Regions from separate parts of the Streptococcus canis genome, predicted to be linked through region 2. Evidence: predicted binding sites of a transcription regulator. Region 2 holds the regulator's gene; the other holds the start of a gene.
What was found. Region 2 encodes HrcA, which represses chaperone genes, less so after heat shock. Its sites were predicted from a motif close to TTAGCACTCNNNNNNNNNGAGTGCTAA; they were not measured.
Positions count from the first base shown of each region.

Region 1: the regulator HrcA is predicted to act here: its motif matches at 2,907-2,933, upstream of groES (co-chaperone GroES).

Region 1 is NZ_LR134293.1:715,152-727,621, reverse strand. It holds gene EL097_RS03820 (MFS transporter) at 1-83, opposite strand, end outside; gene EL097_RS03815 (lanthionine synthetase LanC family protein) at 89-604, opposite strand; partial or broken gene EL097_RS10850 (Rgg/GadR/MutR family transcriptional regulator) at 570-665, opposite strand; gene groL (chaperonin GroEL) at 921-2,546, opposite strand; gene groES (co-chaperone GroES) at 2,582-2,872, opposite strand; gene EL097_RS03795 (ATP-dependent Clp protease ATP-binding subunit) at 3,050-5,494, opposite strand; gene EL097_RS03790 (CtsR family transcriptional regulator) at 5,494-5,955, opposite strand; gene EL097_RS03785 (cold-shock protein) at 6,154-6,357, opposite strand; gene EL097_RS03780 (amidohydrolase family protein) at 6,694-7,650, shown strand; gene EL097_RS03775 (MarR family winged helix-turn-helix transcriptional regulator) at 7,786-8,214, shown strand; gene EL097_RS03770 (GNAT family N-acetyltransferase) at 8,228-9,619, shown strand; gene EL097_RS03765 (GNAT family N-acetyltransferase) at 9,717-9,995, shown strand; gene EL097_RS03760 (hypothetical protein) at 10,722-11,009, opposite strand; tRNA gene EL097_RS03755 (tRNA-Cys) at 11,332-11,402, opposite strand; partial or broken gene EL097_RS11110 (ISLre2 family transposase) at 11,674-11,989, opposite strand.
Region 2 is NZ_LR134293.1:979,117-991,586, forward strand. It holds gene gatB (Asp-tRNA(Asn)/Glu-tRNA(Gln) amidotransferase subunit GatB) at 1-503, shown strand, start outside; gene EL097_RS05085 (DMT family transporter) at 772-1,740, shown strand; gene EL097_RS05090 (GlsB/YeaQ/YmgE family stress response membrane protein) at 1,776-2,012, shown strand; gene EL097_RS05095 (KxYKxGKxW signal peptide domain-containing protein) at 2,259-2,987, shown strand; gene EL097_RS05105 (histidine phosphatase family protein) at 3,427-4,134, shown strand; gene EL097_RS05110 (M15 family metallopeptidase) at 4,124-4,864, shown strand; gene EL097_RS05115 (glucosaminidase domain-containing protein) at 4,864-5,436, shown strand; gene hrcA (heat-inducible transcriptional repressor HrcA) at 5,569-6,603, shown strand; gene grpE (nucleotide exchange factor GrpE) at 6,645-7,187, shown strand; gene dnaK (molecular chaperone DnaK) at 7,563-9,389, shown strand; gene dnaJ (molecular chaperone DnaJ) at 10,171-11,307, shown strand; gene EL097_RS05140 (enoyl-CoA hydratase) at 11,512-12,303, shown strand; gene fabT (fatty acid biosynthesis transcriptional regulator FabT) at 12,379-12,470, shown strand, end outside.

The DNA of each region.
Region 1 (12,470 bases), 260 kb from region 2:
TAAAACATGGTATCGCCCAATAGCGAAATAGCCTGATTCAGCGATAGCTGTCTAAAGTCCCTATTTTTTAAAAAGACATTCATCTTCGTTACTCCGTATCTAAATGAAATAAGAATTTCTCTTTTAACATTGTCCAGTAAATGCCAAGCGTTCCTGTACCAAAGTCAACAACTGATTGACTAGGTTCCTCACTTTGAAAGACTAAGCAATCATTTGAATCTCGATAAGATCGTGTGATTAAAATCGCCACAATTTTTTCATATAGCTCATCGTTTTCTGTGGATATAACCGTTTGTAACAAACTGGCTAATCCATGGCAATAACTAGTCCCCATGTGGAGATGTTGCTTGAATAATTCATTTTGAGATTGAACTATTAATAACTGATACTTTTTCTGATTAACTAAACACAAATACAAAAGTAAGCCCGAAAAACCTTCACACCATGAATAGTCTAACAATTTAAGGCTATCAAAACCCACCTCTAGTTGATTTCTTATTTTATCTGAAATAAAATCTGAAAAACTTTCTATCGATTCGTCATAAATAACATCCTCATAAAGTTGTGAATAAGAGTTTAGCACATATGCCAGCCTTTGCGACATCTTTTAATCGTAATCCCCTTGATTCTCTAAAGGTTTTAAAAATCTCTCCAAAATTTTTCATTATGTCCCTCCAACACCCATATATGGGAATAACTTTTCATTGACTCCATGATAGCACATTACAAAGAAAAACAACATGCTTTCCAATACATTAAAAGCCTGTAAGCAAAAAACTCTCATTTAAAAAGTTTGGCATTTTATGTCACAACTAAAAAGAACAAAGAGTGGAAATCATGAGTCGAAATCCAAGCTTTGTTCCTTTTTAGAGTAAGAAGTCAAAAACCTCTTTTTAATAAGCATCAATGCTATAGAGAAACTAGAAACCACCCATCATGCCTGGATCCATTCCTGCTGGCATTGCTGGCGCAGCTGGTTCTGGTTTGTTAGCAACAACTGCTTCAGTTGTTAAGATAAGGCTAGCCACAGAAGCAGCATTTTGAAGGGCTGAACGCGTTACTTTAACAGGGTCAATGATACCAGTAGCAATCATGTCTACCCACTCACCTGTTGCGGCATTGAAACCTGTTCCAGCAGGGCTATGTTTCAATTTATCGATAACCACAGACCCTTCATAACCAGCGTTGAAAGCAATTTGACGTACCGGTTCTTCTAAGGCACGAAGTACGATATTACGACCAGTAGCATCATCGCCATCAAGATCAAGGGCTGCTACTTTTTCAATAACTGTAATAAGCGCTGTCCCACCACCAGCAACGATACCTTCTTCAACAGCCGCACGTGTAGCATTCAAGGCATCTTCGATACGAAGTTTCATTTCTTTAAGGGCTGTTTCTGTTGCGGCACCTACCTTGATGACAGCCACACCACCAGCTAATTTAGCCAAGCGTTCTTGTAATTTTTCACGATCAAAGTCAGATGTTGTGGTTTCCAGTTGTGACTTAATCAACCCAACACGGTTGGCAATCGCCTCAGAACTGCCTGCTCCCTCCACAATGACAGTGCTGTCTTTGTCAATGGTCACTTTAGCGGCTTGACCAAGAGCTGACATCGTAGCATCTTTCAATTCAAGACCAAGATCTTCTGTAATGACTGTACCACCTGTCAAAATAGCAATGTCCTCAAGCATGGCCTTACGACGGTCACCAAAGCCTGGAGCTTTGACAGCAACCACATTAAACGTACCACGAATTTTATTCAAAACAAGGGTTGGAAGGGCTTCGCCGTCAACGTCATCTGCAATAATCAACAATGGACGGCTGGTTTTGAGAACTTCCTCAAGCAATGGGAGAATGTCTTGAATGTTTGACACTTTTTTATCAGTAATCAGAATAAATGGGTTTTCAAGGTCTGCAACCATTTTTTCATTGTCTGTAACCATGTATTGAGACAGGTAACCACGGTCAAACTGCATGCCTTCTACCACTTCAAGCTCTGTTTCCATTCCACGTGATTCTTCGATAGTAATCACACCATCGTTACCCACACGTTCCATTGCTTCTGAGATGTATTCCCCAACTTTTTCAGAACGAGATGACACAGCAGCAACCTGAGCAATAGCTTCTTTACCAGAGACGGGCTGAGCAATAGCTTTCAAGGCTTCAACAGCTGTTGCTGTTGCTGTTTCAATCCCACGACGGATACCAATTGGGTTAGCACCAGCAGTCACATTTTTAAGCCCTTCACGGACGATAGCCTGTGTCAAGACTGTTGCAGTAGTAGTACCGTCACCTGCAATATCATTGGTTTTAGAAGCTACTTCAGAGACCAACTTAGCTCCCATATTCTCAAAGTGATCTTCTAACTCGATTTCTTTAGCAATGGTAACCCCATCATTGGTAATTAAAGGGGAACCAAAGGCTTTTTCAAGCACGACGTTACGACCTTTAGGACCAAGCGTTACCTTTACCGTATCCGCTAAAATATCAACCCCACGCACCATTGCAGCACGCGCATCTGCTGAAAATTTAATATCTTTTGACATATTCAATCCTTCTTTCTATACAGAGATTTATCGTCTTATTCTGCGACAATAGCGATGATGTCAGCTTCACGAATGATGGATACTTTTTCGCCATCAACAGTTACTTCCAAATCATGCCCGTTTTCAACCAAAACTTCCTGACCAACTGCTACTGATGGAAGAACAGCGTCACCTGTGATGGTGCGAATGCCATTTTCACTGACAGCTAGAACTGTCGCTTTTCGTGTTGACTCTTTATGAGTACCTGCAAGGACAAAACCACCGACAGTCTGTTCTTTGTCTTCGTCAAATCTTACGACCACACGGTCACCTAATGGTTTTAACATGTATATTTCCTCCAATAAAAGAATCTTTAATCATTTAGCACTCTTAATATATGAGTGCTAACTTCCTCCTCTATTTTATCACTTGGTCAAAAATAGTCAAGAAAAAAGAGTCCGTTTTCATAAGAACAGACTCTTTATTGTGAATCGTAAGCTGTCAACTAGGTGAAGCAGGGAAATTTACCCAACGTTAAAGCTGAGTTTGCCATGGGAAAGCCCAATTTTCAGGGTGTGACCACTTGCCAAGTCACCAGCAAGAATCAATTCGGATAGTTTGTCTTCTACCTGCGTTTGCAAAGTACGGCGCAATGGACGAGCACCCATTTCCACATCATAGCCTTCCTCTGAAAGGTACTTGAGAGCCATTGGCTGGAATTTGAGGGTAATGCCTTTTTCTGCTAAACTAGCAATCAATGGCTGCACCATAATCTTAACCACTTCCCTCATATTCTCTTGGGTAAGGCTATGGAAGACAACCTTTTCATCAATTCGGTTGATAAATTCTGGTCGATAAGCTTTTTTCAATTCTTCCAAAATCCGTTTTTCCATGGCTTGGTGGTCATGGCTGACCCCTTTTACCCCAAAGCCAACTGTTTTATCATCCCGCAGAGCTGTTGCCCCTAGATTACTAGTCATGATAATAATGGTGTTTGAGAAGTCCACCTTACGCCCACGGCTATCTGTCAACATACCGTCATCAAGCACTTGTAAGAGCACGTTGAAAATGTCAGGGTGGGCTTTTTCCACCTCGTCAAAGAGGAGGACAGAATAAGGCTTATTTCTGACCTTCTCTGTTAATTCACCGCCTTCATCGTAACCAACATAGCCTGGAGGCGCTCCATTAAGGCGAGATGCCGCAAATTTTTCCATATACTCTGACATGTCAAAGCGGATAAGGGCTGACGCGTCATCAAAGAGGACTTCTGCCAAAGCTTTAGCCAATTCAGTCTTCCCAACACCAGTAGGTCCAAGGAACATGAAAGAACCAATTGGACGTTTACCAGTGCGAATACCCGATTGATTACGACGGATTGCTCTAGAAATGGCTGAAACAGCGTCTTCTTGTCCAATCACGCGCTTGTGCAACTCTTTTTCAAGATTGAGGTATTTTTTGCTATCAGCCTGACTGAGTTTTTCCAATGGAATCCCTGATAATTTGCTCAGGGTTGCCATAATATCGTCTTCTGTTACTGGCCTTGGCCTTCTCGTCTGCCCCTTAGCTTCTTTGGCCAAAAGACGTGAAACCTTTTTTATATCACCGTCAAGAAGTGCCTGATCTATTGGTGTGATGATTTCCGAACTTGATTTTTTAACCATGCTTTGGACTGTAGCGCTAGCTTCGTCCAACAAATCGATGGCTGAATCTGGAAGATTTTTACTAGTTAGGTAGCGATGCGCCATTTTAACAGCTGTATGCACTGCCTGATCAGAAATTGACACATTATGGTAGGTTTCATAGGAAGTCTTCAAACCTAGTAAAATCTGATAGGCGTCTTCTAGGTTAGGCTCTTCAATTAAAATTTTGGCAAAGCGGCGAGAAAGAGCGGCGTCCTTTTCAATATGTTTTTGGTACTCTTCCTGCGTTGTTGCTCCGACCATGTGAAGGGTGCCACGAGATAGGGCTGGTTTCAAAATATTAGCAGCATCAAGTGTGCTATCAATACCGCTTCCTGACCCCATAATGGTATGCAATTCATCCACAAAGAGGATAATCTTGCCATCTGCTTCAATGTCATCAATAATCTGGTTCATGCGTTCTTCAAAATCACCACGAAAACGTGTCCCCGCAACGACGCTCATCATGTCCAATTCGAGGACGCGCATGTCTTGCAGTTCATAAGGAATGGCTCCATTCACAATACGTTGGGCAAGACCATAGGCAAGGGCAGTTTTACCAACCCCTGCATCTCCAACAAGAACAGGATTGTTTTTGGTTTTACGACTGAGCACTTGAATCATGCGAGATACTTCGGCATCACGACCAATGACAGGCTCTAGCAGACCTTGTTTTGCCATCTCGGTCAAATCTCTGGTGAAGTCAGCCAAATCACCCGTCGTGCTTGGTGGTTTCATCATATCTGAGAAGGTTCCTTGAACCTTCGTTTTCTTTGGTTTGCGTAACTCATGGATAGTCTTAATGGTTTCTTTGCTATAACCTGCGTGAATCTCAATGGCCTTTCGCAAATCAGCTAAGCGAGGTTCCCCATTTCCTTTATCTTTGATGCGATACCCAGCCATTTCCAAGAGACGACTTGCCATAATATCAGGATTGAGTAGCATGGCAAAGAGCACATGTTCAGAGCCGACTTCTGGGTCTTTAGTGATTTGACTAATAGCCTGCGCAAACTGTAACACATTCGTCAAGGTCTTGGATTGAGGCTTGAAATCCACGTGTGACACCTGACCTTTAGGATTTTTTCCTATAGCTAAAATAGCGGCAGCTTCGTATTCTTCCACTGCAACTTTAGCATCAAATTCACTTAGCACTAGACCTGCTAAGGACTGGTCAACTCTAGCCATGGCTAACAAGATATGCCAAGTTTCTAGGTAGTGGCTGTCAAAGCGGGCTGCTTGAAACTGTGCCTGCCTAAAGATTTCTTGCATCTTCAATGAATACATGATCATTAATTGCTTCCCTTTCTATCGATTCGCTGCAATAAACGGTAGAGCATCCGCGCACGAATAGTTGGTCCATCCGGCCCTAAGACTTCATCAGATGCCATGGCCAAAACAATGTTTCCTTCACGTTCTGTGACTAAATGTTCATCAAAGAGGAGTTGCATCGAATCAGTAAAGACCTGTTCGCTCAGGCGTTCATCAATAGAGGCCATTAAATTGCCAATCAGATGATGTTTGTCTGAAAAATGAACCTTGGCAATACGAATATAACCACCACCGCCACGCTTGCTTTCAACCTCGTAACCCCGACTTTCTGTAAAACGGGTTTTAATCACATAGTTAATCTGGCTTGGAACAACCTGAAAGGAATCTGCTAGCATAGAACGCTTAATCTCTGCAATTCCCGATTGGGCTAATAATTCTTTGATATATTCTTCAATACTATCTGAAGTATTTTTTGTCGGCATGCTATCACTCCTTTGCTTATGAACCGTTTACACTAGATAAAGGCACCAGATCGGTCTGTTTTGACTAAAACTGACTATTATTATAACAAATAGAAGACCTTAAAAGCAACTCTTTGTCATTGGAGACAATCATCAACTGAAAACAAAAAAAGCAGCCGTTGTTCCCAACACCTGCTTTTCTCTTATCATTTAACCTGATTAAGCTAATTTAGTGATATTGACTGCCTGAGGGCCACGTTGACCTTCTTCGACATCAAATTCCACTTTTTGTCCTTCTTCTAATGTTTTAAAACCATTAGTTTGGATTGCTGAAAAATGTGCGAAGACATCTTGACCGTTCTCAGTTGAAATAAAACCGAAACCTTTTTCAGCGTTAAACCACTTAACTGTACCTTGTGTCATATGCATCCACTTCCTTTCTATAAAGCATTTGTAAAAATAGAGAGAAATAAAGATGTTGAAACACAAATACTAACTCAAAAACTAATTTACTTGCCAAGTGTAACACGTTTTACCCCCCCTGTCAATCTAAACCCTTAAAAAAAATGATTATTTTTTTATTTTTCTAAATTTTTTAAAATTATCCTCCATAGACAGTACAACACCCTTTTCTGAGCCTAAATCTGAGAACTTTTTTATCTCAAGTTAGTGATTTTTTTGTTACAATAACAGATAAGGCATTGTTTCTGACAAGCAAAAAATTTCTTCTGGAATTGATGATAGAAAGAAGGTCAACTGATGACACAAACAGCTATTGACACACATGCTCACCTCTGGTCAGATGAGTACCTCGATTTACTAGAACGTTTGGGTGGCACTGGCATTGCAATCGCAAAGGGTCTAAATGCTAGTGGCGACCCTCAGGACCTGACTAAACGTCTTGACATGATGGACAAGGCTGGCGTCTCCTACCAAGTACTGTCGGCAACACCACAGGTTCCTCAGTTTGGTAAGCCACAAGAGGCTCTCAAGGCTGCTCAGACCATTAATCAATTTTACAAGACCATTATTGACCAATACCCAGACCGTTTTCGGGCCTATGGGGTTGTTCCTTTGCCAAATGTTGAAGAAGCTATCCAAGAAGGCAAGCGCGTTATTGAAGAATTAGGTTTTTTGGGAATCGCAGTCAATACTGTCCTTGAGACCAGTCAATCAATCGCCGATGACGCTTTTTTACCTTTCTTTGAAGCGATGGATGCTCTGGGAGCTGTTATCTACATTCATCCGACAGGCTGTGGTGCCATGAGCCCCATGGTCAATGATTACGACCAAGAATGGGTGGTCGGTGCTCCTATTGAGGATATGTTAGCTACCTTGCAGCTTTTGAAACGAGAGTTGCCACAAAAGTTCCCACATCTTCGTTTCCACATTGCGCATTTGGGTGGTGGTATTTCCTTTCAAATGCAGCGCATCATTGACAACTATGAGGATTGGCACAGCTTTTCACACCACCCCCTAGATACCTTGCAGAAGTACTTTTGGTTTGACACAGCCAATTTTCTTGAAGCTTCGTTGCTCCATAGTAATGAGGTACTAGGTCATCAACGTTTACTAGCTGGCAGCGATTTCCCCTACTTCCAAAACCAAAAATACACCAGAGCCTTTTCTTATATTCGAAAGGCAGCCTTGTCAGAGGAAGAACAAAAGGCAATTTTAGAAACCAATGCTAAAGCCCTGTACGGTGAGCGTTGGTAAAAACAAACACTAACACAAATCAGAATGAGGTAATAGCTCCAGCGGCAGTTATCTCATTCTTTTTTGAGCGCTTGACTTGAAAAGAATAGCAAGCTATGCTAGTTTATATAGCAAACTATATATAAGGGGGTCAGCATGCGCGAAAAGAATACCGTTTACTTAATCAAACGTGCTAATTTAAACTTTGATAAAATTGCCAACCATACCCTAGCAAGCTATGGTATCACCCATAGCCAATTTAAGTGTCTCAAATACCTTTACCTATTTGATAATGGTAGTCTCAACCAGCGGGATTTGGAACATTACTTTCACATGAGTAATCCAACCGTGACTCGGATTCTTCAAAATTTGGAAAAAGAAGGCTGGATTAAACGGCTAGCTAATGGTAAGGATAAGCGCCACAAACAATTGTACTTAACCGATAAGGCCTTGAGCATGCAAGAAAACTTTAAAGACATTGCTAACCAATTGGAGAGCCAGTTGACCGAGCGCCTGACAGACCAAGAACTGGACCATTTACAAACGCTATTGCGCAAAATGTTAGCTATTTCATTGACAGACTAGAAAGGAACACACCATGACAAAACTTAGACAACTGACAACTTTTAAAGGGAGCAATTTCCTCATTCCTATGTTTTTGACATCTGTCATTTACACCTTTTTCCCCCATCTCTTAAACCTGGGTGCTCCCTTTAGTGGCCTTTTTAGTCAAGACACCACCTTCTTTATCATTGCCGTATTGCTCATAGTATCAGGAATTCAGACCAATCTAGGCAAATACCCGAAAGTCATCAAGGCTATTGGACCTGTTTTACTCCTAAAGATAGGGATTGCCTTACTAATTACCTTGGCATGGAAGGCCTTTTTCCCTGCTAGTGGTTTTCTAGGTATCACTGCTGTGACCATAACTGCTATTTTAATGTCCCTTAATCCGGGCATGTACTTGGTTCTCCTTGGTAAAGATATTAGTGAGATGGAAGAAAGTGCCTTTTCAGTCATTAATTTAGTGATGCTTCCTGCCATTCCCTTGCTTATTCTGAGCGTTGGCGAATCCAACATTAACCTGATCACACCCTTGCTTGCCAATATTCTACCATTTGCTATTGGGGTTCTAATTGGTTATTTATACCCATCAAGTCGTGCCATGTCTAGGCCCTTATCAATGCTCCTGATTACTTTTTTGGCAGTTACTTTTGGAGCTCGTATTAATATCATCACAGCGCTTCAGTCAAGCCTCACTGGCCTTTTACTGGTTGTCTTTTATTATGCCTTAGCAGTCTTGCCCGTAGCCTTATTTGACAAGGAATGGAACGAAAAAGAAGGACGCATGACCTTATCCATGAGCTCCATTGCTGCCTTTTCCATGTCTATTCCTCCCTTTGTCAGCCAGTATCTTCCTCTGTCTGAAACTGTAATGGCTCAGAGCATTAGTCAAATCGCCTTTGCCGTCATTATTTCTAGTTTTACTACCCCTTACCTCTACAAAAAACTCATTAAAACGACCTCTAGAGAGGAAAACGTGGAAAAAGTTTACCAACTGTCACGAGACAGCCACAAGCCAGAATTTCTTTTGGAAGCCATGGCAGCTATTGAATGGAAGGCTGGCGCTTATTTAGCTAAACGTTTAGAAACCGGCAGATTAGACGCCATGGACCAAGTGATTATCATGACAGACAGCCATGACCAGTTGATGGGGTTTGCAGCACTAGTGCAAAAAGACATTGTCGAAAAGCCAGACTATGGTCCATTCTTATCCACTGTTTATGTCTCTCCTGATTTCCGAGGTCAAGGCTTGAGCTTGGAATTGGTTGACCGTATCACTGAGATTGCCAGACAAAAAGGGGTTAAAGACCTTTACGCCATCACTGCTCATCAGGGACTCTATGAAAAAAATGGCTTTACTTTCCAATCTCCCGTTCAAGATAAATTTGGCCGTGACATGCGCCTCTTAGTTAAACATTTAGGTTAGGCTCTAGGAAGTATCAGAAAGCCCTTTCTATTTGTCATCATTGACATCTTTTGCTACAATATAAGCATCATTATCAGGACAAAAAGGAGATTTTCTAATGATAACCATAACATTTGAAGCAGACAAGAACCGCTCCGTGGCTCACCAAGAGTCAGCAGAAATCGGGGAATGCACCTTCCTCCATAATGATGACCTTTGGGTCATCAATCACACCTTAGTTGACGAAGCCTATCAAGGCCAAGGCATCGCTAGACAGTTGGTTGACAAAGTTGCCAGTGAAGCTCGCAAAGCAGGTAAAAAACTGGCAGCGACTTGCCCTTATGCCATTGGGTTATTTGAACGCACCAATGACTATGATGACCTCCTTAGTGATTAACCCGACTATAGGGAAACTATTAATGATTTTACAATAGGTCACTAGCAAGCCAGCCCTTTCTTCTAGCAAAAATTTAAGACTAACAGGACTTTTAATTTTTGCCTGTACAAGGACTTTCTTTTCTACCTATGACGTAAAAGGAAGACGAGAAAACAGTTGCACTGCCCCCTGCCCTGTTGCTATGACAGTTGCTATTTTTATCATCCTAGTGATCCCTAATCACTAGGATGTTTTTAGTCTATTTCAACTAGACCAGTCTGACAATCAGGCAACCCTCAGCTTAAGCTGGTTAGTAAAGAAGAAAATTGTCATGCCAGCACCAAAAAACTGAATACGCTCAACTTAAAGCCTTGATTTTTCATCACTATTTTCAGACAGACTGATACCATGAAGAAGACCAGCTCTATCATCTCAAAGTAGCCAATGCCAACCTTCAGCACTTGCTGGACATGCTACAAAAGATTAAAATTGGAAGGCTGGTGCCCACTTAGCTAAGCGCCCCAAGGACAACCACCTGTCTAGGGATCCGCGATGACCCTCGCAAAGCCAACAAACTAAAGAAAAACTACTAGCACTACTTCTACTTTTCTCTCGGCGCAATTTCCCGTAGTCTCATAAAACCTATCAAAAAAAGACCTCTTGTAAGAAAACAAGAAGGCCTAAACCAGCCGAGCCATACAACCTATGTTAACGGCTTATCATATGGATAAATTTTTATGTCAAATATTAATAGTAATCACTCTCAGAGTCTTCTCCATAAAGAGCCTTATCTAACTCTCGACGCATATCATCAGCTGTCATATTTTTCTGCCTTACCTGCATCATCCAATAGCGATAGGTAGATTTATAAGTGCTAATATCCCAATTAAGTTGACGATCGTACTCGTCTAAGATATTTCTAACATTTAAGCTAGATAGTCGAGTGCTACTTGCACTAACTGTGCTTTCAGTGTTTAGAGCAATACCTGTAGTTAAAAGTGCTAATGCACTAACAAAGAATAATTTCTTTTTCATACTTCAATACAACTTTCTTTTTTTATATGTCGACATGAATATAATTATATATAATTTCTATAATTTTTGCAACTATATTTTAACATTTTTAAAATAAAAATAAGTATATTAGAATTATTTTATCATTTAAATTGAGGAATTAAACTTTTTATTCTAAGTCGCCATCAGAACCTCTACAAAAGAGTTTGTTGTTTCCGATAAGTTAATGAAATTTTTGATGCGTTCAAGGCACGCATCGTCTTTTTTATCCTGTCACGAAAAATAAAAACCTTGATTTAACAACGTTTTTACGAGGTCAATCAAGGCTTCATTTGTATATAAAAGGCGGTAGACGGATTTGAACCGACGATCAAGCTTTTGCAGAGCCGTGCCTTACCACTTGGCTATACCGCCACAACACAGATTATTTTACCCTAATTCCCTATATCCGTCAAGTATTATTTACGGCAGGGTATGTGTCTCAGTTTTTGTGAAAATTAAATTTATCCCTTATCACTCAAGAAAACAAGTCTACCTTTATAGAAAAAGACCTCTCAAAAGCTTTTTTTAGTGGCAATAAGTCACTAGTCTAATAGCCTTACCTAGCATGAGTTTACAACCTACCATTTTTATGACCTGATTTATAGGTTCTCATTGGGGAAAGAGTCGTAAGATGACGGCCAGCACGACAAACTTCTCTGTAAGACATCTTAGAGACTAGCTTAACTAATTGAAACAGCAACTCTGGAGAATAGCGCATATACTTTTTAAAACCTAACCACTCATCTACAGGATAAGGTGTCTTTTTCCCTTTACACCATCTGTTTCTTGAGAAAATCATTTCTCCAAAAGTGAAAAGGACCGTTCGTTCTGGGGCATCAATTCTACAATAACCATTGACACGCATCGTTGATGCGACTTGCTTGTCATAAACTGCCACTTACTTTAAATTCACATTGGCTATTACGTTCTACTATAAAGATGTTCTCATCAAATCGCATTTATTGTATCTGAAACTAACATGCTTGAAAATCTAAACTTAAAAAAAGGAGTTCCTTAAGCCAATCTATGGGATACGACTAGTGTTGAGAGGTCAACGTTCTTATTAGACATCAGCATTCAAAAACATCCATTAATTTTCCTCTCAACATCATCGCCACTCCTAACGTAGCGATTCAGATTGAAGAAAACGTCCAGTTAGGACAATGTTTCTTCAATCTTTTTTTGCTCCTCTAAAAAAGAAAAACTCCTGAAACACGACAACATAAGTGTTTCAAGAGTTGGTTGAAGTCATGATCATTAAATCATTTTCATCGACACCTTCTTAAAAATAGACTTTGTCTACGTTCTGATCGCCACTCCTAACGTGGCGATTTTTTATTATGACTTCCAGCCATAACAAAAGAGAAGACGCATTTTGTCTCCTCTCTTTTCTTGGTTATAAAGTCCTCCGAATTTAATACTAGGTCTTAAAAGACATAG
Region 2 (12,470 bases):
CTTATGATGCTAGCCAGCTAACCGCTACCAAAGCCTTGTCAGACTTCTTTGAAGCTGCAGTGGCTCTTGGAGGCGATGCTAAGCAAGTCTCTAATTGGCTACAAGGAGAAGTTGCCCAATTTCTTAATGCTGAAAGCAAAACCATCGAAGAAATTGGCTTGACGCCTGACAACTTAGTGGAAATGATTGGCATCATTGCTGATGGCACTATTTCTTCTAAAATCGCTAAGAAAGTCTTTGTACATTTGGCTAAAAACGGCGGTTCAGCTCGCGCTTACGTGGAAAAGGCAGGGCTTGTTCAGATTTCTGATCCAGCTGTTCTGGTACCAATTATTCACCAAGTCTTTGCTGATAATGAAGCTGCAGTGGCTGATTTCAAATCAGGTAAACGCAATGCCGACAAGGCTTTCACAGGCTTCTTGATGAAGGCAACCAAAGGTCAAGCAAATCCACAAGTCGCTCAACAATTATTGGCGCAAGAATTGCAAAAACTATTAGATTAGTCCTTATCACCAATAGCTGATGAGAGACTTTAATATCAAAAAGTGATTGATTGACGAGTGCTTTTCTTAAAGTTCGCTCATTTGTAACCAGAGTAGTATAATCGTAAGGACTGATAGAGCGTGCATCGTTAACTCAGACGCGGCGACTAGTTTATGAAGGATTGTCTAAGAGCTTAAAAAAGACTTCTCAAAGTAGCCTATTTAGGCTAGCTAAGCCTGCTTAACGGTGTTAAACTAATTTTTAAAGAGATGGAAAAAGGGTGGTGCTATGTCAAAAACGCTTAAAGGAAGTCTAATGGTTCTATTGGCAGGAGTGGCTTGGGGAATTTCAGGTGTTTCTGGTCAATATTTAATGGGACATGGCATGGACGTTCATTTATTGACCTCCCTTCGCCTGATCATATCTGGTCTGATTTTATCGGCTCTAGCTTGTTGGCGTCAAAAAGAACAGGTTGTAGCACTTATTACTTCTCAAAAACAGTTAAGAGAACTTTTGATTTATAGCTTACTTGGTCTGGGACTTAACCAATACGCCTACCTTTTGGCAATACGCTACTCCAATGCTGGTACAGCCACCGTTTTACAGTACTTATCTCCCATTTTGGTATTGGTTTTTGTTTCTTTGAAGGCTAAACGTCTGCCCAGTCTATCCGAAACGCTGGCTATTATACTGGCTATCGTAGGTACTGCTATTATGGCCTTTCATGGGGATTTAGCTCATTTGGCCATTAGTCCGATAGGATTGTTTTGGGGTATTTTTTCGGCCCTCACTTATGCCTATTGCGTCATTAAGCCGGTTAAATTAATTGAGGAGTGGGGAAGTTTGCTGGTCATTGGACTGGCTATGCTAATGGGGGGGATCGTCTTTCCAGTAGTGACCAGAGCCTGGAGATACCCTCTAGTTTTAACAGTCGGCAACTTGATTGCTCTAGTCGGTATTATTGGGGTAGGAACCCTTTTTGCCTATACTTTTTTTCTCAAAGGTGCTTCTCTCATTGGGCCTGTTAAGGCAAGCCTGCTAGCATCTATTGAGCCAGTGGCCTCTGTTTTCTTTGCCATTGTGCTCCTGAAAGAGTTTTTTTACGCCATTGATCTTTTAGGAATGGTTTTGATTTTAGTGGCTGTTTTGCTGATTTCTTTTAGAGATTTGCTGATTTACCAAAAAGAAAAACGGTTGATGAAAGCAGCTGTGAGACAGAACATCAAGCGTAAGAAGGGTTGCGATTTATTAAGGTAGCTATAATAGACGAGATAAGAGAAAGAGGTAGTGAGATGATTTGGTCTTTAATAGTAGGTGCTATCATCGGCATGATTGCAGGTAAAATCACCGAAAAAGGGCAGTCTATGGGCTGTTTTACTAATAGTGTTGCCGGCCTTATTGGGTCGGCCGTTGGTCAAAGGCTTTTTGGGGATTGGGGCATTCAGTTGGCAGGCATGGCTATTTTCCCCTCCATCATGGGAGCAGCCATTGTGATTGTTCTTGCGTCAGCTATTTTTGGTAACAAATGATAAGACGAGCTCTAGTAGTGCTCAGATAAGAAAAAGGTCTGAGATAAAATGAGTTCTCAGCACAGAAAAAATAGGGATTCACTTCTGGTGAGTCTCTATTTTTGTCTGATTGCTCTTTTGGTTGCGTTTATTTTTAAGGTTCCTTCTACATCACAATTTTTTATAAAAAAGGCTTGACAATATATATATATATAATTGTTTTCTAATTAAAAAATAATTATATAAAAGTGAGGTATAGTTAATTTAATGAACCAATCAAAAGGGAAATTCAGAACATGGAAATCCAAAAAGCAATGGCTATTTGCGGGTGGAGTAGTGACGAGTGGCTTACTGCTCTCTGCACTGGTCTCAGCCCTTTTTTTAGGCTCAGGTGCTGGGCCTCGGCAAGTTAAAGATCCAGATAATCGCCAAGTAGCCTTGAGCGGAGATAATGGCGGTTCTCAACGTCCAGGTCTAAGCGGAGATAATGGCGGTTCTCAACGTCCAGGTCTAAGCGGAGATAACGGCGGCCGACTTCCAGGTCTAAGCGGAGATAACGGAGGCCGACTTCCAGGTCTAAGCGGAGATAACGGCGGTTCTCAACGTCCAGGTCTAAGCGGAGATAACGGAGGCCGACTTTCAGGTCTAAGCGGAGATAACGGCGGTTCTCAACGTCCAGGTCTAAGCGGAGATAATGGAGGCCGACTTTCAGGTCTAAGCGGAGATAATGGAGGCCGACTTTCAGGTCTAAGCGGAGATAACGGAGGCCGACTTCCAGGTCTAAGCGGAGATAACGGCGGTTCTCAACGTCCAGGTCTAAGCGGAGATAATGGAGGCCGACTTCTAGGTCTAAGCGGAGATAATGGCGGTTCTCAACGTCCAGGTCTAAGCGGAGATAATGGCGGCCGACTTCCAGGTCTAAGCGGAGATAACGGCGGCCGACTTCCAGGTCTAAGCGGAGATAACGGAGGCCGACTTTCAGGCGAAGAAGGGTGAAACCATAGATTTGTCTGGTGGAGGAACTGTTACTATAGACTTTAATTTTCTTTAAGCCTTACCCTATCTCTCTTTATTCAGATGCCAATGAGCAAGCACAAAAAAGCTGGTCCTGAAAGGATACCAGCTTTTTTGGCAGCTTCAAACATCTTATCTTTTATTAGCTACCATTATATTATAAAGTCTCAACATTAAGAAATAGTGTCAATTGAATAACAACTCTTCTTTTTCTGGTAGATACTGACAACTTTTGGTGGTCTTTTAGAGACAGTTCCGGTCATGGCTGCTAATCCGCATTCATCGGCTGACTTTATTGCTTGTGCTGGGCAGATGCCAGCTCCTGTCCACAGCTTTAAGAATTAATGGCTAGCACTTGTCTGTTTTTGCAAGTGTTTTCTTTAAATGCTATAATAATAAGAAGAGATTTTTGGAGGTTGAAATGACAAAAACAAGACTGTATATTGCTAGACACGGCAAAACCATGTTTAACACCATTGGTCGTGCTCAAGGTTGGAGTGATACACCTCTTACGAAAAAAGGAGAAGAGGGTATCCGAGAATTAGGCTTGGGACTGAAAGATGCTGGTGTTCCTTTTAAAGCCGCTTTTTCAAGTGATTCAGGGCGAACCATGCAAACCATGGACATTATTTTGAGAGAATCGGAAAACGAATTTCTCCCTTACACACGCGATAAACGCATTCGTGAGTGGTGCTTTGGTAGCCTTGATGGGGCTTATGATTCAGAGTTATTCTTAGGTGTTCTTCCAAGAACAAAAGTCTTTGAAAACCGTGACAACTTGCGTGATGTCCCTTATTCTGAATTAGCAGAAAGCATCGTAGAAGTTGATACGGCTAACTGGGCAGAACCATGGGAAGTCCTCCGCAAACGTATTTGGGACGGTTTTGAAGCTATCGCCCTATCTATTCAAAATGCTGGTGGTGGCAACGCCCTTGTGGTGAGTCATGGCATGACGATTGGTACTTTTATGTGGCTAATCGATCCAGATCGTGAAAAACAATATATTGATAATGGTAGTGTTACGGTTGTCGAATTTGAAGATGGGGAATTTACCATTAAAACTATTGGAGACATGAGTTACCGTTACCGTGGTCGTGAAATAATAGAAGCAATGTCAAATGAAACATAATCAGTTAAAACCCTTATTCCAATTACTCGTTGTTGGTCTGTTCTTGGGAGGTATCTACCTTTTTATTAAACCAGAAAAGCAAGTCTTACCGACCACACCCCAACACAAGGCAGCCAGTCAGCAAGTGGTCAAGCAAAAGAAATCATCCACAAGGCTCCCCAAGGTGTCTCCGAAAGACTGGGAATTGGTCTTGGTCAATCGTGACCATATCACTGAGGAAATGAGCCCAGAATTGGTTGACGTGAATGGCATTTCTGTTGACAAACGCATTGAACAAGCTACCGCTGATTTTTTAGCGGCAGCTCAAGCCATTGACCCTCAAGAACACCTTATTTCAGGCTATCGCTCAGTAGCCTATCAAGCGGAGCTTTATCAATCTTATCTTAGCCAAGAAATGGCCAAGGATCCTAGTTTAACACAAGAAGCTGCGGAAGCTTTGGTGCAGACCTATTCTCAGCCAGCAGGTGCCAGTGAACACCAGACAGGACTAGCTATTGATATGAGTACCGTAGATAGCTTAAATGCTAGCGATCCACAAGTAGCCAAGGCTGTTCAAAAAATAGCACCTGAATATGGTTTTGTGCTGCGGTTTCCAGATGGGAAAAAACAAAGCACAGGGGTTGGTTATGAGGATTGGCATTACCGTTATGTGGGGAAGGCCTCAGCCCGTTATATGACCCAGCATAACCTTACTCTAGAAGAATATATCACTGCTTTGAAGGAGAAATGATGAGAAGCCGACTGAAATTACCCTATTTTGTAGGGCTCCTACTCTTCTTTTTGATTTTGATGATTGGCCCTCTGCTTGTTAATGGAAGAACGGCTAGCGCCACCAAAGAGATTAAGGTAGGCTACACCCAAGAGCAACTGATTCAAAGCATTGGTCCAGAAGTGAAGCCTCTGGCAGAGTATTATGGAGTCAGCCCCTCTGTTTTGATTGGCCAAATCCTGTTAGACACCAAAGATGGCAAGACCTTGCTAGCTGCTAAGTATCATAATCTCTTTAACAAAGAAGCAGCAGTGGGACAGGCAGCCATTACATTAAAATCTCCTAAGCAAAACAACCGAAAAATTAGGTATGCTGTTTATAAAGATAGAGAAAGTGCTATCAGAGATTACCTAAGCATGCTTAGCCAAGGGAACATCGCTGACAAAGGCTTGTACCGAAGTCTAGCAACAGAAAAAGGCTATAAAATTCCAGCTCAAAGCTTACAAGACTATCTTCACCCCGATGATAAAACTTACGCAAAACGTTTGATTCAAGTCATTGAGGACAAGAATTTAACAAGCTATGATCAATAGAATTAGCACTCTTTGAAAAGAGTGCTAATTTTTTGAGTTTTTCCCTTGACATGCGTGTTGGAAGGAGTATAATGGAATTATAAATTAGCAGTCTGATACATAGAGTGCTAAGTGAAAGGAAGTGGTTGGTTTGTGATTACCGAGCGTCAAAACGACATCTTAAACCTTATTGTGGAATTGTTTACGCAGACCCATGAACCAGTCGGCTCAAAAGCTTTACAGTCTGTTATAGATTCTAGTAGTGCTACTATCAGAAATGACATGGCTAAGCTGGAAAAACTGGGCCTCCTTGAAAAAGCACATACTTCTAGCGGACGGATGCCGAGTGCTGCAGGGTTTAAGTATTTTGTGGAACACTCACTAAGTTTAGATAGCATTGATGAACAAGATGTCTATCAGATGGTCAAAGCCTTTGATTTTGAAGCCTTTAGACTGGAAGATCTTCTGGCTAAGGCCAGTCAAATTTTAGCAGAAATTACGGGCTATACGGCTGTAATTTTAGATGTGGAACCTGCTAGGCAAAAATTAACGGCCTTTGATATTGTTCAATTGTCCAATCATGATGCCTTAGCTGTGCTTACCTTGGACGAATCAAAACCCTTAACCGTTCAGTTTGCCATTCCCAAAAATTTCCTTAGCAAAGACCTTTTAGTTCTCAAGGAAATTGTGGATGAGCGTCTATTAGGTAGGGACGTGATGGCTGTTCATTATAAATTACGAACAGAAATTCCACAGGTTGTTCAAAAGTATTTCACAGTGACAGACAACGTCTTGGATCTGTTTGCTTACATCTTTGCTGGTCTTTTCCAAGAAACGATTTTTGTTTCAGGAAAGGTAGCTTCTCTTGATTATGCTGGCTTAGCTACCTATCAATTTCTTGACCATGAGCAACAGTTGGCCCTGTCAATTAGGCAGAGCATGGCAGAAGATGATATGGCGATCGTTCAAGTGGCAGAAAGTCGAGAAGCAGCTCTGGCCAATGTCACCCTGTTGACTTACAAATTTTTAATTCCTTATCGTGGTTTTGGGCTGCTTAGCCTAATCGGACCGATTGATATGGATTATCGCCGTAGTGTCAGTTTGATGAATGTTATCGGACGTATTCTGGCAGTTAAATTAAGAGATTACTACCGTTATTTGAATAGTAATCACTATGAAGTTAACTAGCGCAGCTTATTGATTGAAAATATAAGAAAGAGGTATAGCCCTTGTCAAAAAAAGAAAAAAAAGAACAGGTCAAGCAAGAAGCTATCGACGAGGTTGTTGAGACAACTGAAGAGACAAAAGATAACGTCGTTGAAGAAACTCCTGAGAAAACAGACTTGGAATTGGCTAATGAACGCGCAGAAGACTTTGAAAACAAGTACCTCCGCGCTCACGCTGAGATGCAAAACATTCAACGCCGTGCCAACGAAGAACGTCAAAACTTGCAACGTTACCGTTCGCAAGACTTAGCGAAAAAAATTCTCCCAAGCCTTGATAATTTAGAACGTGCTTTAGCTGTTGAAGGGCTGACAGACGATGTCAAAAAAGGCCTTGAAATGGTTCAAGAGAGCCTTGTTCAAGCCCTTAAAGAAGAAGGGATTGAAGAAGTGGCTGTAGAAAGCTTTGATCACAATCTCCATATGGCTGTTCAAACCTTGCCAGCAGACGATGACCACCCAGCAGATAGCATTGCACAAGTTTTCCAAAAAGGCTACAAACTCCATGAGCGCTTGCTAAGACCAGCCATGGTGGTAGTTTATAATTAAGATGCAAAGGGCGTAAAAAGCGAAAAGAAAATAGGAAACCAATGATGTGTGTTTACCCTCAGGAAGACTTATTTTTATCACGATGCTTTTAGCGCCTGCTCAATTGAGCTATCTCACTTGACCGAAATGTCAGTAAACTAAGAAATGACAATATTAAAACGTTCATTTAACTGCGCTAGCAATGAAGCGAACGTAGTGAGTGTTATTGGATTTGTCCCCGCTGAGGTAAGGGTAAGAGCCCTTTAAAAGAGCTATTACTTGGAAACTTTTGAGACTCTAGGCTCAACAGTTAGCCATGAAACCGAAGGTTTGCTGGTGTCCCAACCTCCTAAGGGAACAATCAAAAGAAAATAAAATTCAGAAGAGGAAATAAACATGAGTAAAATTATCGGTATTGACTTAGGTACAACTAACTCAGCAGTCGCAGTTCTTGAAGGATCTGAATCAAAAATCATTGCTAACCCAGAAGGAAACCGTACAACACCATCTGTTGTCTCTTTCAAAAATGGTGAAATCATTGTTGGTGATGCTGCAAAACGTCAAGCAGTCACAAACCCAGATACCATTATCTCAATCAAATCAAAAATGGGTACTTCTGAAAAAGTTGCTGCAAATGGTAAAGAATACACACCACAAGAAATCTCAGCTATGATTCTTCAATACCTTAAAGGTTATGCTGAAGACTATCTTGGTGAAAAAGTGACTAAAGCGGTTATCACAGTTCCTGCTTACTTCAACGATGCGCAACGTCAAGCGACTAAAGATGCTGGTAAAATTGCTGGTCTTGAAGTAGAACGTATTGTCAACGAACCAACAGCAGCAGCTCTTGCTTACGGTCTTGACAAAACAGATAAAGAAGAAAAAATCTTGGTATTTGACCTTGGTGGTGGTACCTTTGACGTATCTATCCTTGAACTGGGTGACGGTGTCTTCGACGTACTCGCGACTGCTGGTGATAACAAACTTGGTGGTGATGACTTTGACCAAAAAATCATTGATTTCTTAGTCGAAGAATTCAAAAAAGAAAATGGTATTGACCTTTCTCAAGACAAAATGGCGCTTCAACGTTTGAAAGATGCTGCTGAAAAAGCTAAGAAAGATTTGTCAGGTGTCACTCAAACTCAAATTTCATTGCCATTTATCACTGCTGGTGCAAGTGGACCTCTCCACTTGGAAATGAGCTTGTCACGTGCTAAATTTGATGACCTTACTCGTGACCTTGTAGAACGTACGAAAACACCAGTTCGCCAAGCCCTTTCAGATGCAGGCTTGTCATTATCAGAAATTGATGAAGTTATCCTTGTTGGTGGATCAACACGTATCCCAGCAGTTGTTGAAGCGGTTAAAGCTGAAACAGGTAAAGAACCAAACAAATCAGTTAACCCTGATGAAGTGGTTGCTATGGGTGCTGCTATCCAAGGTGGTGTCATTACTGGTGATGTCAAAGACGTTGTGCTTCTTGACGTGACACCATTGTCACTTGGTATCGAAACCATGGGTGGTGTCTTCACAAAACTTATCGACCGCAACACCACTATCCCAACATCTAAATCACAAGTCTTCTCAACAGCAGCGGACAACCAACCAGCTGTTGACATCCACGTTCTTCAAGGTGAACGCCCAATGGCAGCAGATAACAAGACTCTTGGACGTTTCCAATTGACTGATATTCCTGCAGCTCCTCGTGGTATTCCACAAATCGAAGTAACCTTTGATATTGATAAAAATGGTATTGTTTCTGTAAAAGCAAAAGACCTTGGTACGCAAAAAGAACAACACATCGTTATCAAGTCAAATGACGGTCTTTCAGAAGAAGAAATTGACCGTATGATGAAAGACGCAGAAGCAAATGCTGAAGCAGATGCAAAACGTAAAGAGGAAGTTGATCTTAAAAACGAAGTTGACCAAGCTATCTTTGCTACTGAAAAAACCATCAAAGAAACTGAAGGTAAAGGTTTTGATACAGAGCGTGATGCCGCTCAAGCAGCTCTTGATGACTTGAAGAAAGCTCAAGAATCTGGCAACCTTGACGACATGAAGGCTAAACTTGAAGCCCTTAATGAAAAAGCACAAGCCTTAGCCGTTAAAATGTACGAACAAGCTGCTGCAGCTCAACAAGCAGCACAAGGTGCAGAAGGTGCTCAAGCAAGTGATTCATCAAATGATGACGGCGTTGTAGATGGCGAATTTACGGAAAAATAAAAATGTCTACTAGACATTTTTATCCCGAACCCTGAAACAAAAAGTGATGCCGTCCACTGAACTGTTTTATCCCATGAGATGGAAATGCCAATCGAGTAGTAGGCTCTATGGACTATTTTAGCCTGTGAACCTAGAGACAGAGAGCGGACGGTTAAGGTTCGGGGGACCTTTTTATCTCAAGCCAAGAAATTGGAGAGCTCGAATTCATGTTAATTCGAAAAGTGGTTACTATCGAATCACATGACACGCGTCATAATAAGCTACAAATTCAGAGGTTGCCCCAGCCTCTGTTTTTGGCTAGAAAGCGACCGAAGACTGTAAAAAAGATGTATTAGGTCGTGGGAAAAGCGAAAGCGACGGGGTCGGAGACCGCAGATATGGGCAACTCCAACGTGGTGAAGGTCAGATGACAGTTGTGTTATTTGATGGGGAAAGACCTTAGGGCTTGATTATAAGTCATGATAGGCAATAAGCGACTGCTGACGATCACGCCACTTAAGGAGTTTGTTGAAAAAAGATGAAACTCACAGAAAGGAAGGCAAGTGTTCTTAATTGAACATGAGCTACGGACTGTGCTAAAAAGATTGTTTTTCTTTGGACGCAAGTCGTCTGACGTCAAAACTCCTATTTCTTAGGAATTTATCGAGAGAAGAACCTTTATATAGAAAGGAAACGAACCCGCCCTAAAAGCTGTGTGAAAAAGATGAATCGTTTAGAAAATCAGGATTTTCTGTCGATTTCCTATTGTCACTTTGCTTTTTTCGGGCTTGGTATCTTAATTATGAACAATACTGAATTTTACGATCGTTTGGGGGTTTCTAAGGATGCCTCCCAAGACGACATTAAAAAAGCTTACCGTAAGATGTCCAAAAAATACCATCCAGACATCAATAAAGAAGCAGGTGCAGAGCAAAAATATAAGGATGTCCAAGAGGCCTATGAAACGCTAAGCGACTCTCAAAAACGTGCCGCTTATGACCAATATGGAGCTGCGGGTGCTAATGGTGGCTTCGGTAGTGGAGCGGGCGGTTTTGGTGGCTTTGATGGTGCTGGCTTTGGCGGCTTTGAAGACATTTTCTCAAGTTTCTTTGGTGGCGGTGGCATGCGCAACCCTAATGCTCCTCGTCAAGGCGATGACTTACAGTACCGTGTCAATTTGTCTTTTGAAGAGGCTGTTTTTGGTGTTGAAAAAGAAGTTAGCTATAACCGTGAAGCAACTTGTGGCACCTGTGCAGGGTCAGGTGCAAAACCTGGTACTAGTCCAGTGACCTGTCGTAAGTGTCACGGTTCAGGTGTGATGACGGTTGATACACAAACACCCCTAGGTATGATGCGTCGTCAAGTGACTTGTGATGTCTGTCATGGTAGTGGACAAGAAATTAAAGAACCGTGTCCAACCTGTCATGGGACTGGTCATGAAAAGAAAGTCCACAAAGTTTCCGTCAAAATTCCAGCAGGTGTGGAAACTGGTCAGCAAATTCGTCTTCAAGGACAAGGTGAGGCTGGTTTTAATGGTGGACCTTATGGTGATCTATTTGTCATTTTAAATGTCTTACCAAGTAAGAAATTTGAGCGAAATGGTTCGACGATTTATTACAGTCTGAATATCACTTTCACTCAGGCAGCCTTAGGGGATACTGTAGATATTCCAACAGTCCATGGCGATGTTGAAATGGCTATCCCAGCAGGAACACAAACAGGTAAAACCTTCCGTCTCAAAGGCAAAGGGGCACCAAAGCTCCGTGGTGGTGGCCAAGGTGATCAGCATGTGACAGTCAATATTGTCACTCCAACCAAACTCAATGAAGCTCAAAAAGAAGCTTTAAGGGCTTTTGCTGAGGCAAGTGGTGAGCAACCTCTCCATCCCAAGAAAAAAGGATTCTTTGATAAGGTCAAAGATGCTTTAGAAGATATTTAAAAGAATTAAACGAATGCTTTTTTGAAAGCTGCGTTTTTTCTTATTAAAATCAAGGTGGGAGGCATTTTTGATGTTAAAACTCATTTTTTTCTTGCCAAAGTCCTCAATCTGGTGTATCATATTTAGGTAATTAATTTGATTATCAAATCATTTTAAAATAAAATAATTTTGTTTTCAAATAAGTTATCAGAAAAGAGGGCTGTTATGCAGTTTAAACATATCATCTTTGACATTGAAGACGACCTTGCGACTCTAACCTTAAACCGTCCAGAGGTATCTAATGGGTTTAACATTCCGATCTGTCAAGAAATTTTAGAAGCATTGGTGGAAGTTAAGCAGCAGTCTTCTGTGCGCTTTTTACTGATTAAAGCCAATGGGAAAATTTTTTCAGTTGGTGGGGATTTGGTTGAGATGCAAGCTGCTGTTGAAAAGGATGATGTCCAGTCATTGGTTAAAATTGCTGAGCTGGTTCAAGAAATTTCATTTGCAATTAAGCAGCTGCCTAAACCAGTTATTCTTTGTGCTGATGGTGCAGTAGCTGGTGCAGCATTTAATATTGCTTTAGCAGTCGATTTTTGCATTGCTAGCTCGCAAACAAAATTTATTCAAGCCTTTGTTAATGTTGGCTTGGCACCTGATGCGGGTGGTCTCTTCTTGCTAACACGTGCAGTTGGACTGAACCGCGCCACCCATCTTGTCATGACTGGTGAGGGAGTAACAGCAGAAAAAGGTCTTGACTATGGCTTTGTTTATCGTACAGCCGAATCCGATAAGTTAGACAAAGCTTGTCTTCAACTCTTAAAACGGTTGAGACGCGGGTCTTCCAATTCCTACGCTGGAATGAAGACTTTGGTATGGCAGAGTTTTTTTACAGGCTGGGAAGATTATGCTAAGAAAGAACTTGATATTCAAGAAGAACTAGCCTTCAAAGAAGATTTCAAAGAAGGTGTTAGAGCTTATGGAGAGAGACGACGACCGAATTTCCAAGGAAAGTAAGACATCAATGCTTGCAAAAAGCTTTGACCTTTGATATACTTTGATTGTCAAAGTTTATTGCTAGGAGGTGTTTACTTGGAATATGACAAAATTAACCAATACTTGGTTGATATTTTCAATCGTATCTTGGTTATTGAAGAAATGAGCCTAAAGACGAGTCAGTTTAG